4 regions of the Enterobacter sp. MGH 24 genome follow, and region 2 is predicted to be linked to each of the others. Evidence: predicted binding sites of a transcription regulator. Region 2 holds the regulator's gene; each other region holds the start of a gene.
What was found. The regulator PurR, encoded in region 2, represses purine synthesis genes. The targets are predictions, from matches to a motif close to CANGCAAACGTTTGCNTG.
Positions count from the first base shown of each region.

Region 1: a site for PurR is predicted at 2,450-2,467, ahead of purT (formate-dependent phosphoribosylglycinamide formyltransferase). Genes of this name have one in related genera too.
Region 3: a site for PurR is predicted at 1,824-1,841, ahead of L370_RS07580 (amino acid aminotransferase). Genes of this name have one in related genera too.
Region 4: a site for PurR is predicted at 1,348-1,365, ahead of pyrC (dihydroorotase). Genes of this name have one in related genera too.

Region 1 is NZ_KI535657.1:4,229,890-4,233,845, forward strand. Features, by position in the region: gene ptrB (oligopeptidase B) at 1-1,597, opposite strand, end outside; gene L370_RS02205 (tellurite resistance TerB family protein) at 1,683-2,330, opposite strand; gene purT (formate-dependent phosphoribosylglycinamide formyltransferase) at 2,501-3,679, shown strand; gene L370_RS02195 (bifunctional 4-hydroxy-2-oxoglutarate aldolase/2-dehydro-3-deoxy-phosphogluconate aldolase) at 3,722-3,956, opposite strand, start outside.
Region 2 is NZ_KI535657.1:3,421,842-3,425,797, forward strand. Features, by position in the region: gene punC (purine nucleoside transporter PunC) at 1-1,148, opposite strand, end outside; gene punR (DNA-binding transcriptional activator PunR) at 1,263-2,174, shown strand; gene purR (HTH-type transcriptional repressor PurR) at 2,193-3,218, opposite strand; gene L370_RS23475 (cytochrome bd-I oxidase subunit CydH) at 3,516-3,605, shown strand; gene L370_RS05820 (MFS transporter) at 3,770-3,956, shown strand, end outside.
Region 3 is NZ_KI535657.1:3,062,814-3,066,769, forward strand. Features, by position in the region: gene L370_RS07585 (MBL fold metallo-hydrolase) at 1-520, shown strand, start outside; gene L370_RS07580 (amino acid aminotransferase) at 570-1,760, opposite strand; gene L370_RS07575 (porin) at 1,945-3,063, opposite strand; gene asnS (asparagine--tRNA ligase) at 3,670-3,956, opposite strand, start outside.
Region 4 is NZ_KI535657.1:3,196,800-3,200,755, forward strand. Features, by position in the region: gene dinI (DNA damage-inducible protein I) at 1-163, opposite strand, end outside; gene pyrC (dihydroorotase) at 238-1,284, opposite strand; gene L370_RS06915 (lipoprotein) at 1,411-1,971, opposite strand; gene mdtH (multidrug efflux MFS transporter MdtH) at 2,095-3,303, opposite strand; gene rimJ (ribosomal protein S5-alanine N-acetyltransferase) at 3,540-3,956, shown strand, end outside.

The sequences.
Region 1 (3,956 bases), 810 kb from region 2:
CGCTGCCGCCCATCCCAAAGCAAAGCTGCGGATCCCCGTAGCCCTGCTCAATCAGCGCATCGCAGACGTCGAGGTAGTCATTAAAGGTGTTTTTCTTTTTCAGGAATTTACCGTCCTCATACCAGTGCTGTCCCAGTTCACCACCGCCGCGAATATGGGCGATGGCGAAAACAAAACCGCGATCGAGCAGGCTTAATCGGCTGCTGCTGAAATCGGCGTCCATGCTTGAGCCATACGAGCCGTAGCCGTACACCAGGATCGGATTTTTGCCTTTCTGGAAATGCGCCCGATGGTAAACGAGAGAGACCGGCACCTCGACGCCATCACGCGCGGTAACCCACAGGTGCTCGCTGCGGTAGTTTTCGGACTCAAACCCTTTTACCTCGGTCTGTTTAATCACCTGACGCTGCCCGGTATCCATATCCAGCTCAAACAGGGTGTCCGGTGTGGTCATAGATGAATAGCCGTAGCGCAACCGCGACGATTCGGGTTCAGGGTTGAAACCAATCCACGTCACATAGGCCGGGTCGTCGAACGCAATCCCCACCACCTCCCGGGTTTTACGGTTGATTTGCCGGATACTGGTCAGCCCGCGCTGACGCTCTTCCACCACCAGCCAGTCGGTAAACAGGGTGAATCCTTCGAGCATCACCTGATCCCGCGCGGGGATAAGCACCTCCCACTTGCGCTCATCGCGCACTTTGGTTTTATAGAGACCAAAGTTTTTGCCCTCGCGATTGGAGCGCAAATAAAAGCTGTGCTGGAAGTGATCCAGGCTGTACTCGTGATCCTTGCGGCGCGGCAGGAAACAGAGCGGCTGGGCATCGGGCAATTCGGCATCCAGCAGCAGAACTTCCGAGGTCGTCGCGCTGGAAAGGAAGATAATCACATAGTGGCGTGAGGAGGTTTTATGCAGGCTGACATAAAACGTTTCGTCTTTCTCTTCATAAACCAGCTCGTCGTCAGCGGAGTCCGTTCCCACGGTGTGTCGCCACACCTGGTAAGGCAGCAGCGTCGACGCGTGCTTTTTGACGTAGTAAACCGTCTCGGAATCATTCGCCCAGACAAAATCCGGGGAGACGTTTTCCAGCATTTCCGGATACCAGTTGCCGGTGTCCAGATTGCGAAACCGCAGGCCGTACTGGCGACGGGAGAGATAATCCTCCGCCAGCGCCATTACCGCGTTATCCGGCGAAATGGACATGCCGCCCAGGGTATAAAACTCGCTGTGGGCGGCGCGCTGGTTGGCATCCAGCAGAATATCCCACTCATCCCATTCGGCGCTTAACACCGACTGACGCTGGTAGATGGGATACTCATTGCCGGGCTCGTAGATATGGCGATAGCGATAGCCGTTTTTGGTCCAGGGCGCGGAGATGTCGTGCTGAGGAATACGCTGCACCATTTCATTCAGCAGCTGGTCCTGAAGCGTCTGCTGGCTGGACATGACCTTGCGGCCATAGTCATTTTCCTCGTGCAGGTAGTCGAGCACCTCTGGCCGGGAGCGCGAATCGTCCCGTAGCCAGTAATAGTTGTCTATACGCGTATCGCCATGCGTGGTGATCGCATAAGGTATACGTCGGGCTTTCGGTGGCATGTCATCATTCTTTTAAGTTTTACACCCTATAAGGTTGGCAAAACCCACGCATGATGCAAGCGAAACAGCGTCGCAACGGCGACGGTTATCCCTGTAAAGCCTGTTTTTGTTCCCGGATATCCCGCTCAATGCCCTCACGCACGTCCTGGGGGATCTTCAGCGCGTCCCCAAGCGCATTCAGGTAGCTACGCTCCATAAAATGATCGATATCGATGGCGGCACAGCTGAGGAAATAGAGCTCCAGCGCCTCTTCTTCATTTTTCACACTTTGCGCAAGACGCTGCGGCTCGAGCGGCTGTTCTATCGCCTGCGCCACCAGCGCTCTTCCCCTCTCTTCGACACCGGCTTCGCGCAGCTGCTGCTCGATCGCCGTTCGTTCTTTATCGTCAATATGCCCGTCACTTTTCGCGGCAAAAACCAGCGCAAGAATGAGCCGTTCGGTACGCAGATCCAGCGGCGAGGTGTGCTCGCCATAATGCGGTTCATCGCTGTGCGCGGTCCGCACTCTGTCCTTGTATTTATTCCACAGCACGGTGCCCGCGATGGCGCCGCCGCCGGCCAGCAGCGCGCCTGTACCATACTTTGCCAGCAGCTTGCGTGAGGATTTATTCGCCACCAGCAGGCCTGCCAGCCCGCCGAGCGCCCCGGGTACCAGCAGTTTGCTGAGGTCCCGTTCGCCAGACGATGTTTTCTGTCCTAACAGGGATTGCAGTTGATTTAACCAGCCAGACATGGTTTCCCTCACTTAACGGTGAACATGTACCACAGCGTAAGCGAGCGGGCGTCAGGAAACGTCTGGTCGGGCTAAAGAAGCGCAAATTTCTGCCCCCTCGTTTAGCCCTGCACAAGACAGACGCAAACGTTTTCGTTTATACTGCGCGCAACTTTTTTAGGGGGATTGTTATGATTCGTTTAGGAACTGCGCTGCGACCTGCGGCGACGCGAGTGATGCTGCTGGGATCGGGCGAGCTGGGGAAAGAGGTCGCCATTGAGTGCCAGCGTTTAGGTGTGGAAGTCATTGCCGTAGACCGTTACGCCGACGCACCCGCCATGCACGTCGCCCATCGTTCTTATGTGATTAACATGCTGGATGGCGATGCCCTTCACGAATTGATTACGCGCGAGAAACCCGATTTTGTCGTACCGGAAATTGAGGCCATTGCCACCGATACGCTGATCGCCCTCGAGCAGGAAGGCCAGCGCGTGGTGCCCTGCGCGAAAGCCGCAAAGCTGACCATGAACCGCGAAGGCATTCGTCGCCTGGCGGCGGAAGAGCTAGGGTTGCCCACCTCGAGCTACCGTTTTGCTGGCGATAAGGCCGCGTTCCTGCAGGCCGTTGAGGAGATTGGCTACCCGTGCATCGTTAAGCCGGTGATGAGCTCCTCCGGAAAAGGACAGAGCTTTATTCGCGACAGCAGCACCCTGGATCACGCGTGGGATTATGCCCAGCAGGGTGGCCGCGCCGGCGCCGGTCGCGTCATCGTCGAAGGCGTCGTGAAGTTTGATTTCGAAATCACCCTGCTGACCGTCAGCGCCGTTGACGGCGTCCATTTCTGCGACCCGATTGGCCACCGTCAGGAAGATGGCGATTACCGCGAATCCTGGCAGCCGCAGCAGATGAGCGCCCTGGCGCTGGAGCGTGCTCAGGAGATCGCCCGTGAAACCGTCCTGGCGCTGGGCGGCTATGGCCTGTTCGGCGTGGAGCTGTTTGTGTGCGGTGATGAGGTGATTTTCAGCGAAGTCTCCCCTCGCCCGCATGACACCGGCATGGTGACGCTGATTTCGCAGGATCTCTCCGAGTTCGCCCTGCACGTGCGCGCGTTCCTCGGCCTGCCCGTCGGCGGTGTTCGTCAGTATGGCCCGGCCGCCTCGGCGGTGATCCTGCCGCAGTTAACCAGCCAGAACGTTACGTTTGATAACGTCGACGGGGCGGTGGGTGCAGGATTGCAGGTACGTTTGTTCGGCAAGCCGGAGATCGACGGAACCCGCCGTCTTGGCGTGGCGTTAGCCACCGGGGATAACGTTGACGACGCCGTGGCGAGAGCGAAAGCGGCCGCTGCGAACGTCAAGGTAGAGGGATAAAAAAACGGGCCGTTAGGCCCGTTTTTTTATGTGGCGAATGGCTTACTGCTTCGCGCCTTCAACCGCTTCACGAGCCAGTTTGGTGATGCGATCCCAGTCGCCCGCTTCCAGCGCATCCGCCGGAACCAGCCATGAACCACCGATGCAAAGCACGCTTTTCAGCGCCAGGTAGTCACGGTAGTTGGCAGGAGAGATACCGCCCGTCGGGCAGAAGCGCACCTGAGAGAATGGACCCGCAATCGCCTGCAGCGCTTTGGTGCCGCCGTTCGCTTCAGCC
Region 2 (3,956 bases):
GAGGCCTGCATGCGATAGCCCATCACCGCCAGCGCAACGGTCACCAGCATCACGCTGGTGGTGGTCAGGAGCGGCGTAGCAATCAGCGCAGAGACCACCAGACTTGCCAGGAAGCACAGCCCCAGCTGCAGGGTGTTCTGCAGCGCGGCGGCGCGGCCCGTCGCCTGCGGGAAGGGGCGCAGCGCCTGGGCCACAACAATCGGGTAAATCGCCCCGTTCGCGACGGCCATCACGCAGAATGGGATCAAAATTTCGGCCAGACCGGCACCCGGAATAAAGCCAACGGCCCAGGTCCCAATGACGCTCAGCGCATACAGCACCAGCAGCCATGGCAGCATCTGCTGACCTTCCCACTTTTGCAGCGCCGCGCGACAGCCGTACCCGCCCACCAGGAACGCAATGGTCTGCGGAACATAGCTCAGGCCGATGGCTGCCGGGCTGTAGCCCATATCATGCAGAATGAACGGCGAGCCGGTGAGCCACGCGAAGAAGCTTGCCGAGCAGGCGGCATAGATCAGGACATTACCGCGATACGCTGTGGTGCTGAGCAGGGAAGTGAAGGTAATCGGCTTCGCGTCAGCATGGGCTTCTTTTTTATGCGCGGGCTTGAGGGCGAACGCCGGCAGCATCAGTACCAGGGTAATGGCAAACAGCGTGGCGAAGATGGCCTGCCAGTCGAAATGCGCGAGGATCCAGCTGCCCAGCAGAGGGGCGAGGGCTGGTGAGAGACCTACCAGCGGCATAATGGTGGCGAAAATACGGTTAGTGCGGTTAGCCGGGTAATAGTCGGTGACCAGCGCCTGCCAGGTCACGGCCGCGGCACAGACGCCCACGGCCTGAATAAAACGCAGCACCAGCAGCCAGGTGGCATCACGTACCCATAACATCCCCAGGCAGCCCACGGCAAAAATGGCCAGGCCCAGCAGCAGTACCGGTTTACGACCAAAGCGATCCGAGAGCGGTCCCCAGAGCAGCTGTGCGAAAGCAAAACCGGCGAGGAACAAACTCAGGCTGGCGCTGATAGCGGCAGCGGGGGTTTGCAGATCTTCCTGCATGGCGGCAAACGCCGGCAGGTACATATCGGTGGCCAAAAAGCCCAGCACGCTTAAGCCGCCGAGCCAGACTAAAAAACCGTTCCTGGGTTGCATTATTTTATTCTCCTGAGGAGGCAGGTATACATTGGCGCTGAGTGTAGGGAGTGCAAAGCCGCTTGTGAAACGCTAATATTTGGCGGGTGCATTCAAATTTTTTGCAGGCAGAAAATGTGGTCAGATTATTCTCTTGAAGTGGTCGATGCTGTCGCGCGTAACGGCAGCTTTAGTGGTGCAGCGCAGGAGCTGCACCGCGTCCCTTCGGCAATCAGCTACACGGTGCGTCAGCTGGAGGAGTGGCTGGCGGTTCCGCTGTTTGAACGGCGGCATCGTGATGTGGAATTAACGCCCGCAGGCGCGTGGTTTTTGAAGGAAGGGCGTTCTGTTATCAAAAAAATGCAGATCACCCGCGAACAGTGTCAGCAGATCGCTAACGGCTGGCGGGGACATCTTTCCATCGCGGTGGATAACATCGTTAAGCCGGAACGCACCCGGCAGATGATCGTCGACTTCTATCGTCATTTCTCTGACGTCGAACTGCGGGTTTCGCAGGAGGTGTTCAACGGCGTCTGGGATGCGCTGGCGGACGGCAGGGCAGAGATGGCGATCGGGGCCACGCAGGCGATCCCGGTCGGGGGACGTTACGCCTTTCGCGATATGGGAATGCTGAGCTGGAAGTGCGTGGTGGCAAGCGATCATCCGCTGGCGGCGATGGAAGGGCCGCTGAGCGATGACACGCTGCGCAACTGGCCGTCGCTGGTGCTGGAGGATACGTCCCGTTCATTGCCCAAGCGTATCACCTGGCTTCTGGACAACCAGCGGCGGGTGGTGGCCCCTGACTGGGAATCGTCGGCAACGTGCCTCAGTGCCGGGCTGTGCGTCGCGATGGTGCCCGTTCATTTTGCGCGTCCGCGCATCGATACCGGAGAATGGGTTGAACTGACGCTGGATAATCCGTTCCCGGATGCGGCCTGCTGCCTCACCTGGCAGCAAAATGATGTCTCGCCTGCGATGGCCTGGCTGCTGGATTATCTGGGAGACAGCGAAACGCTGAACCGGGAATGGTTACGGGGGCCAGCATAGCTGGCCCCCGTAAAGCGATTAACGACGGTAGTCGCGGAACGGACCATCCGCAACGGAACGGCGTTCGATAAGACGCGGGTGAACTTCAATGGACTGCGACTCTTCACGCTTGTTGACGATCCTGTCCATCAGCATATTGAAGGCCGTTTCGCCCAGCGAATCTTTCGGCTGGTGAATGGTGGTCAATGCTGGCGTGAAGAAACGCGCGTTACGCACGTTGTCATACCCGATCACGGAAATATCCTGCGGGACGCGCAGGCCCAGCTCGTCGGCGGCGCAGAGCGCGCCCATTGCCATGATGTCACCTCCGCAGAACACGGCGGTTGGACGGTGCGGCTGGGAGACAATCTGCTGCATCGCGCGGTATCCCGACTCCGGCTCAAAGTCGCCCTGCACAATCCAGTTTTCCGGCACGTTGATCAGCGCTTCTTCCATCGCTTTCATAAAACCAGCCAGACGGCCCGCGCCGGTGTTGCGCTCCAGCGGACCGGGGATCACGCCAATCTCTCGGTGACCGCGTTCGATCAGATAACGACCGGCCATATAGCCGCCTTCAAAGGCGTTGTCGATAACTGAATCGGTGAAGTCAGCGCGTGCTTCGCCCCAGTCCATCACTACCATCGGAATATGGCGATACTCTTCCAGCATGGACAGCACGGACTCCGGATACTCGGAACACATTACCAGCAGGCCATCAACGCGCTTTTGCGCCATCATTGACAGGTAGGCGCGCTGTTTTTCAATGCTGTTCCACGCGTTGCCCAGAATCAGGGTATAGCCTTTCTGGAAGCAGTTTTTCTCAACCGCTTCAATGATCTCGGCAAAATAGGCCGCTTCACTGCTGGTCGCCAGCAATCCAATGGACTTGGTGTGATTAACCTTGAGGCTACGCGCAACCGCACTTGGCGAATAGTGCAGCTCTTTGATTGCTGCCCAGACGGCATTGCGCGTCTCTTCCGCCACAAAGCGGGTTTTGTTAATTACATGTGATACGGTTGTAGTGGAAACGTTTGCGCGTTTTGCTACGTCTTTAATTGTTGCCATTAAATGTCACTCCAGACCATATCCTAAGCTCCTGAAAAACCTGAAGGTAAACGTTTGCCTTCTCTCACCCTTATCTCGCAATCTTGAATTGCGGCACGCCGGGAAAACGACACGGGACGTCAGGAGGGGGTCAATGGCCGGTACGCTAATAAATTTAGCGTGGAATTTTGTCCTATCTTGATGAAAAGGGGAAGAGGTAAAGTGGTTATCAGTATAAATCCAGGAAGATTTTTGATGTAATCTGTGCAAAAATGAGCAAGCTCACTTTTCGTGGGGGGATTAAAAGGAGAAAAATTGATGAGTACCGATCTGAAGTTTTCGTTGTTCACCACCATTGTTGTGCTGGCTCTGATTGTCGCGGCCGGTCTGACGGCTGCGCTGCACTGATTTACGCGGAGGGAGAGCCTTCTCCCCCCCGACTCCCCCGGATTGTTACTTCTCTGGCAAAAATCTTTTGCCATTTTGTTAACTTCTCATTTTTTGTGATTGATGTCATGCTTTCCACTTCTTTGTTCTGTGTCACCACATGACACGGCATCCGGAGTTGACGCATGAAAATCAATTTTCCCCTGCTGGCCCTGGCGATTGGCGCTTTTGGGATTGGCACCACTGAATTCTCCCCGATGGGGTTACTGCCTGTTATAGCCCGGGGCGTAGATGTCTCTATCCCTGCGGCAGGGATGTTAATTAGCGCCTATGCTATCGGCGTGATGGTCGGGGCGCCGCTGATGACGCTTC
Region 3 (3,956 bases), 360 kb from region 2:
CGACAGCGGCGTGACGCTCATGCAGATTTTACTGACGCATGGTCACCTCGACCATGTGGGTGCAGCGGCTGAACTGGCTGAACACTATGGTGTGCCTGTGATAGGCCCGGAAAAAGAAGATGAGTTCTGGCTGCAGGGGTTACCCGCCCAAAGCCGCATGTTTGGTCTTGATGAGTGTCAGCCCCTGACGCCCGACGCTTACCTGAACGAAGGAGAGCGCGTTAACGTAGGGAATGTGACTTTACAGGTGTTGCATTGTCCTGGACATACGCCAGGCCATATCGTCTTCTTTGATGACCAGTCCCGTCTGCTGATTTCCGGCGATGTGATCTTCAAAGGTGGTGTAGGACGCAGCGATTTTCCGCGCGGCGACCACGGGCAGCTGATTCAGTCGATTAAACAAAAGTTATTGCCGCTGGGTGATGACGTTACGTTTATCCCTGGGCACGGTCCGATGTCGACGCTGGGCTATGAACGGCTCCATAACCCGTTCCTTCAGGATGAAATGCCTGTCTGGTAACCAGAATAAAAAAAAGCCTGCATAACGCAGGCTTTTTTATGGGCGCAAATTACAGTACGGCGACAATCGCTTCGCACAGTGGCGCCATGTTGTCAGGCGTCATGCCTGCAACGTTCACGCGGCCAGACGCGACGGCGTACACGCCAAACTCTTCACGCAGACGCAGAACCTGCTCTTTGGTCAGGCCGCTGAACGAGAACATGCCGTTCTGTTTGATGATAAAGCTGAAGTCGCGGTCCGCGCCTTTCTCAGCCAGGGTGTTCACAAACAGCAGGCGCATGCGCTGAATACGCTGACGCATATCGTTCAGCTCTTGTTCCCAGATAGCGCGCAGCGCATCGTTGCTCAGGATAGTGGCAACAACAGACGCACCGTGTGCCGGTGGGTTAGAGTAGTTCGCGCGGATAACCGATTTCATCTGGCTGAACGCACGATCGACGGTCTCTTCGTTTGCCGCGACCAGCGTACAGGCACCTACGCGCTCATTGTACAGACCGAAGTTCTTGGAGTAAGAGCTTGCGACAATCAGCTCCTGATGCACGGCTGCGAACGCGCGCAGGCCTTCGGCATCTTCTTCCAGACCACGGGCGAAGCCCTGATAGGCGAAGTCAAACAGCGGCAGCCAGCCTTTTTCTACGGACAGCTTCGCCAGGTGTTCCCACTGCTCAAGCGTCGGATCGATACCGGTTGGGTTGTGGCAGCAGCCGTGGAACAGCACCACGTCACCCGCCTGCGCTTCGCTCAGGCTCGCCAGCAGGCCGTCAAAGTCGAGAGAGTGGTTTGCCGCATCGTAGTAAGCATATTCACGTACTTCCAGACCCGCAGAGTTAAACACGCTCTTGTGGTTCGGCCAGCTTGGGTTGCTTACCCATACGCGCTTGACAGAGGTGTTTTTCGCCAGGAAATCCGCCGCCACGCGCAGCGCACCGGTACCGCCTGGGGTCTGTGCTGTACGGGCACGTTTGTTACTCACAATTGTACTGCCTTTACCGAACAGCAGCTCCTGGGTGCAGCGACCAAATTCAGGGATACCATCAATACCGAGGTAGTTTTTGGTGGTTTCGTTTTCCAGCAGATACTGCTCAGCTTTCTTAACGCTGGTCAGTACCGGAGTTTTGCCGGTTTCATCTTTATATACACCAATACCCAGGTTGATTTTGCCTGGGCGGTCGTCGGCACGAAACAGATCGGCCAGGCCCAGAATAGGGTCGGCAGGAGCGGCGGTAATGTTCTCAAACATGACGAAGTTCCATTGTGATTACAGAAGTGAAATCCGCTATCAGGTTAACGGTAGATTTACAAAATGCCAACCGTTTGCGACGAAAAGCGTGCGGCTTTTCAAAAGTCGCCATTATTTTCTGTCACGCATAAAAAAACAGGGCCGAAGCCCTGTTCATTAAGCATATAACAAAGTGGTGTTCTGATTAGAACTGGTAAGTCACACCTACAGCAGCCATATCGTCGTTGCCGTTCAGGCCGCCAACGGTTTGCGCGTAGTCTGTGTCTTTGTCCAGCAGGTTGATGTAGTAATCAGCCCACACGTTGAAGTTTTTGTTGAAGTAGTAAGTTGCGCCAACCTGGATGAATTTAGCCAGATCTGCATCGCCACCTTTGAAGGTGCCTTTAGAGTTGGTCACGCCAGCCAGGTCTTTACCTTTGGTCTGCACGTAGGAGATTGCTGGACGCAGGCCGAAATCGAACTGGTACTGAGCAACAACTTCAAAGTTCTGCGTTTTGTTAGCAAAGCCAGCATCGCCATCAGAACCGGTACGGGTGGTGTTACGGGTTTCAGCATAGGTGGTTGCCAGGTAGATGTTGTTGGCGTCGTATTTCAGACCCAGACCCCATGCTTCAGCTTTGTCGCCTTCACCGTCAGCTTTCTGATTCAGAGTACGGTTAGCGTTGCTGTAAGATGCGATTGCACCGAAGCCTTCGCCGAAATCGTAGCCCAGGGAGTAGCCTACGCCATCACCGTTAGCAGTTTTAACGTCAGTACGGTCGTTTTTGCCCTGGTACTGAACGCCCAGGCTCAGACCGTCAACCAGACCGAAGAAGTTGCTGTTACGGTAGGTCAGCAGACCGGTGCTGCGGCTGGTCATAAAGTTATCAACATAGTTACCGCCCCAGGTCATACCAGAGAAGGACGGTGCCATATCGGTGTAAGATTCTACGTCGTAAACGATACCGTAGTTACGACCGTAGTCGATGCTGCCAGCGTCGCCCGCTTTCAGACCCGCAAATGCCAGACGGTTTTTGTTAGTCTGAGCACCACCTTCAGCCTGGCTGGCCACGAAACGGTATTCCCACTGGCCGTAACCGGTCAGCTGGTCGTTGATCTGCGTTTCGCCTTTGAAACCGATCTGCGCGTAGGTAGCGTCGTTATTGTTGGTGTTATCACCGGAAGTCACGAAATCGTGCTCGGCGTTAACTTTACCGTAGAAGTCCAGTTTGTTGCCGTTCTTGTTATAGATTTCTGCAGCGTTAGCTGCACCGGCTACCAGCAGGGCAGGGATTACCACTGCCAGAATATTGCGCTTCATCATTATTTATTACCCTCATTGGTTTTTTTATGACACTCGCCACTGCCGTCAATAAATTCTGTCAATAAATATTTCCGGAACTATTGATGAGAGTTTGGTGTCTTTATGTATCTGACAGGCATCTTTCCATTCGGCGAAGCGTTTCGCTAGCCTGAAAGTGCTACAATTCTCAAGATTAAGTAACTGAAAGAAAATATATGTAACTAAATGTGTATTTTTTGGAACTTTGTGAACCACCTCAAACTTCAGACCTCTCTGGCGAATTAAACGGCAGGACCTATCCTATATATATGAATTGCTTATGATTAATTGAGATAAAGGTGATTCATATAAACAGACGTTAAACGACTCTTTTTTTCTTATGACCGCAAAAAGACTTCTGGATGGCTGTAAAAGCGGTTGAAATTTGTGCTATCGCTTGAGGATGTAATAATCGCAATAAGAATAGGGTTTATTTTTTGTGGCTGGATGTTTCGCGGAAACAAAACGTAACAGGTAGTGGTTGTGACGGGGTGAAGGTTTAAAGACGCTGACTTTACGCTGACGAAAACTGACAATACAGAATAAAATAATGGCCAGCATAAGCTGGCCATTTTAGTCTTGTATCGATTAGAAGCTGGCGTTACGTGGAGTACGTGGGAACGGGATCACGTCGCGTACGTTCTGAACACCGGTAACGTAGGCGATCAGACGCTCAAAGCCCAGACCAAAACCGGCGTGCGGTACGGTACCGTAACGACGCAGATCGCGGTACCAGCTGTAGTCAGCCGGGTTGAGCCCCATCTCTTCCATACGTGCGTCCAGCACGTCAAGACGCTCTTCACGCTGAGAGCCACCGATGATTTCACCAATGCCCGGCGCCAGTACGTCCATCGCCGCCACGGTTTTACCGTCTT
Region 4 (3,956 bases), 230 kb from region 2:
CACCAATGACAGAGAGGTTGTTCGCCGCGGCGTAACGTACCGTTACGGCACCGGTATTGTCGGGAAAAGTGTTGTTAATACGGCGGGATAATTCGCCGGCCAGTGCATCAAGCGCGCCGGCAGGCAGAACGGTTGTTTTGGCTATGGTGACTTCAATACGCATAAATGCCCCCTGTGTAATATACTGTTTATTTATACAGGTATATTATCGATTTGACAACAAGGGGCACTGATTTTTTAACGTTTTACCGTCCAGTGGACGGTTTCGCCTGCCAGGAATGGGATCAGCGTGTCATCCGTCAGCGCAATGGACTCCTCAACGTGGCTCGCTTTACGCTCCAGTTCGATGAAGGTGTCATTGACCGGCAGGCCGTAGAAACGCGGGCCGTTAAGGGAGCAGAACGCTTCGAAATGTTCCAGCGCGTTCATCTCTTCAAATACGGTCGCGTAGCTGGCAAGCGCCGTTGGGGCGTTGAAGCAGCCTGCGCAGCCGCAGCTCGCCTCTTTACGATGGCGGGCGTGAGGCGCGGAATCGGTGCCGAGGAACGCGCGGGAGAAGCCGCTGGCAACCAGCTCGCGCAGCGCCTGCTGGTGGATGTTGCGCTTGAGAATCGGCAGGCAGTACAGGTGAGGGCGCACCCCGCCTACCAGCATGTGGTTACGGTTAAACATCAAGTGCTGCGGCGTAATGGTGGCGGCGATAAGATCGTTGCCGTCACGCACATACTCTGCCGCGTCTTTAGTGGTGATGTGCTCAAAGACCACTTTAAGCGCGGGCAGGCGCTGGCGCAGAGGCTCCATCACGGTCTCGATAAAGCGGGCTTCACGGTCGAAGATGTCAATCTCGGCGTGCGTGACTTCACCGTGGACCAGCAGCGGCATGCCCAGTTTCTGCATGCGTTCCAGAACCGGCATGATGGCATCAATGCTGGTGACGCCGTGGCTGGAGTTGGTGGTGGCATTCGCCGGGTAGAGTTTCGCCGCCGTAAATACGCCTTCGTTAAACCCGCGCTCCACTTCGTTCGGGTCCAGCGAGTCGGTCAGATAGCAGGTCATCAACGGGGTAAAATCGTGCCCCGCAGGCACGGCATCCATAATGCGCTGGCGATAGGCGATCGCGGCATCGACGGTGGTGACTGGTGGAACCAGGTTAGGCATGACAATCGCGCGGCCATAAATTTCGCTGGTATAAGGCACGACGGTTTTCAGCATATCGCCATCACGCAGATGGATATGCCAGTCGTCTGGGCGGCGGATTTTAAGAACCTGGGGTTGTGCAGTCATGGAAGCTCCGGCTTGTCAGGAATCAGTCATAAGGATGGCTGTTTTTGCCGGACACAAATCATAAGCGGAAACGTTTTCGTTTGCACACTTTTCCGTAAAAAAAAGGGCGCCGCAGCGCCCTTCAGGTTAATCGGTGAAAGGAATGATAATTTCACCCGGTTTCACCTCTATCCCTTTTGCGTATTTTTTCGCCAGAGCTTCACCCTTGCTTTTGTCTTCACTTAAGACGTACGCGGGTTGCTGGTTAAAATAATTACGCAGCGACTGGTTCAGATAGGGCATCAGGGTTTGCAGAACCGGTGCCATCTTGTCCGGCGACACCTGCGCATCGACGACTTCCATCTCCTGCAGGAAAATGGCCCCTTTTTCTTTGTTGAAAACGGGGAGCGCCTTCAGCTTGAGCTTGATGTTGGCTTTCTGATTACCGAAGAGGGATGACATATCAAGATCCGCATCGCCGGCCAGGGTGACTTTGTTTGGTTCTTCACGTCCGATCTGGCTGGTCAGATTCGTGAGCACGATATGCGCGTCCGCCAGCCCCGGCACGCCAATGTCTTTAGAAAAATTATTATGTTTTTCCAGCGCCTGATTAATTTCCTGTTCACTGACGGTATATTGCGTGAGCTGGTTACAGCCCACCAGCAGACCGCTGACAACTAATGCCGCGGCAAAGACAATTTTCTTCATAGTGTTCCTCAACGAAAAATCGGCGCTTCTGTCCTGTTACGTCAGTATGTCAGTGTGAATTAGCAGAAACCAGCAGAAAAAACTGAGAAGTGGGGCGGGAGGGGCTCCCGCCCGAGGGAAAGGCTACGCGCCAGGTTCAAGCATACCGCTCGCGCTGCGTTTCTGGCTGAACTGCCACCACAGGGCAAGGAGCGTCATAAAGCCCACCACGCCGAGCATCATCCACGGGAGTTCGGGCTGGTTTAACGCTTTGCCGGCATCAAACAGCCAGCCGCCACCGGCGTAACCTAATGCGCCGCCAAGCGCCAGCCCCAGCCGGCTGAAACCCATATAGCTGCCGCGCGCACGTGCATCCGCAAGGGAAGCGCTCAGCGTTTCGCGGGCAGGCTCGGCGATGATCGACCCTATGTAGAACGTGCAAATCAGGGTAAACAGCTGCTGGAGAGAGTTCACCAGGCCGATCGGCATCATGCTCAGCGTCATCAGGAACAGCCCTGCCATCAGGCGATGCTCCAGACGAAAACGCCGCTCGCTCCAGCGGGCTATCGGATAGAGCAGCGTCAGGGAAAGTGCGGCTTCAATGGCATACATCCATTTAACGGCAGCAGGCGTGCCCGCAATGTCGTTAACCATGATCGGCAGCATCAGCATGACCTGCACAGCCAGCATGTAGTAGCCCGTCAGGGTCAACACATAGGTGACAAAACGTTTGTCGCGCAGGACGCGGCCAAGCCCTTCCCGGACCGGCGCTTTGACCGTCGACAGTTTCCAGGCGGGCAAGAACAGGCCATTAAACAGCGCGCACAGAATAAAGAGCACCGCTCCCGCCGCGCAGACCAGACGGAAGTCATACTGCAGCAGCCAGCTTCCCAGCAGGGCGCCGATAACCGCCCCGGCACTGTCCTGCATCATCAGAATCGAGAAGAAACGACCGCGATGCTGCGGGCGAATAAGCTTCACCACCAGCGCAGTGCGCGGCGGATCGAACAGCGTGCCCCCGATACCGGAGAGGAAGCAGGAGAACCAGAGCAGCCAGGGCTCATGGGCAATCGCCATCGTGGCAAAGCCTGCCGCGCGCAGCAGCATACCGGTCACGATCATCGGTTTAGCGCCAAAGCGGTCGGCGATGGCCCCGCCAAAGACGCCCAGGCCCTGCTGGACAAACTGGCGTAACCCCAGGGCAATGCCAACCATTAATGCCGCCCAGCCCATTTGATCGACAAAGCGGATCGATATCAATGGAAAAACGACAAAAAAGCCGAGCACGACCAGCATGTTATCGACGAGCAGGAAATATTTACCCAGGCTCCTGGCCTGTGATACGCGGGACATTTTCCCTCCAGGGAAAATAAGAAGGTGAGCACGCTAACATTCTGCGGTGTTGCCAGGTTTTTTCCCACCCCCGGGCGTGACAATATTTTTTTATCAAAAGGGTGCTTTGATAGAGAGTTCTCATCGAAAAGTGTGAAAAGAGGGCAAAATGGTATGTCACTGTTTTCACAGACGGCGCAGGCGCAGGTATAGTAAAGCTAATGGGTAAGCAGAAGTGACGGGAAGGAGTGGTATCGATGTTTGGCTATCGCAGTAATGTGCCAAAAGTGCGTCTGACAACGGACAGGCTGGTCGTTCGTCTGGTGCATGAGCGTGATGCCTGGCGTCTGGCGGATTATTACGCCGAGAATCGCCAGTTTTTAAAACCCTGGGAACCCGTTCGGGATGAGAGCCATTGTTACCCTTCCGGCTGGCAGGCGCGCCTCAGCATGATTACGGAATTTCACAAGCAGGGCAGCGCGTTTTATTTCGCGCTGCTGGATCCTGAAGAGAAAGAGATTATCGGGATCGCCAATTTTTCAAACGTGGTGCGCGGATCGTTTCACGCCTGCTACCTTGGCTACTCCATCGGCCAGAAATGGCAGGGGCAGGGGCTGATGTACGAGGCGTTAACGGTGGCGATCCGCTATATGCAGCGCACGCAGCATATCCAT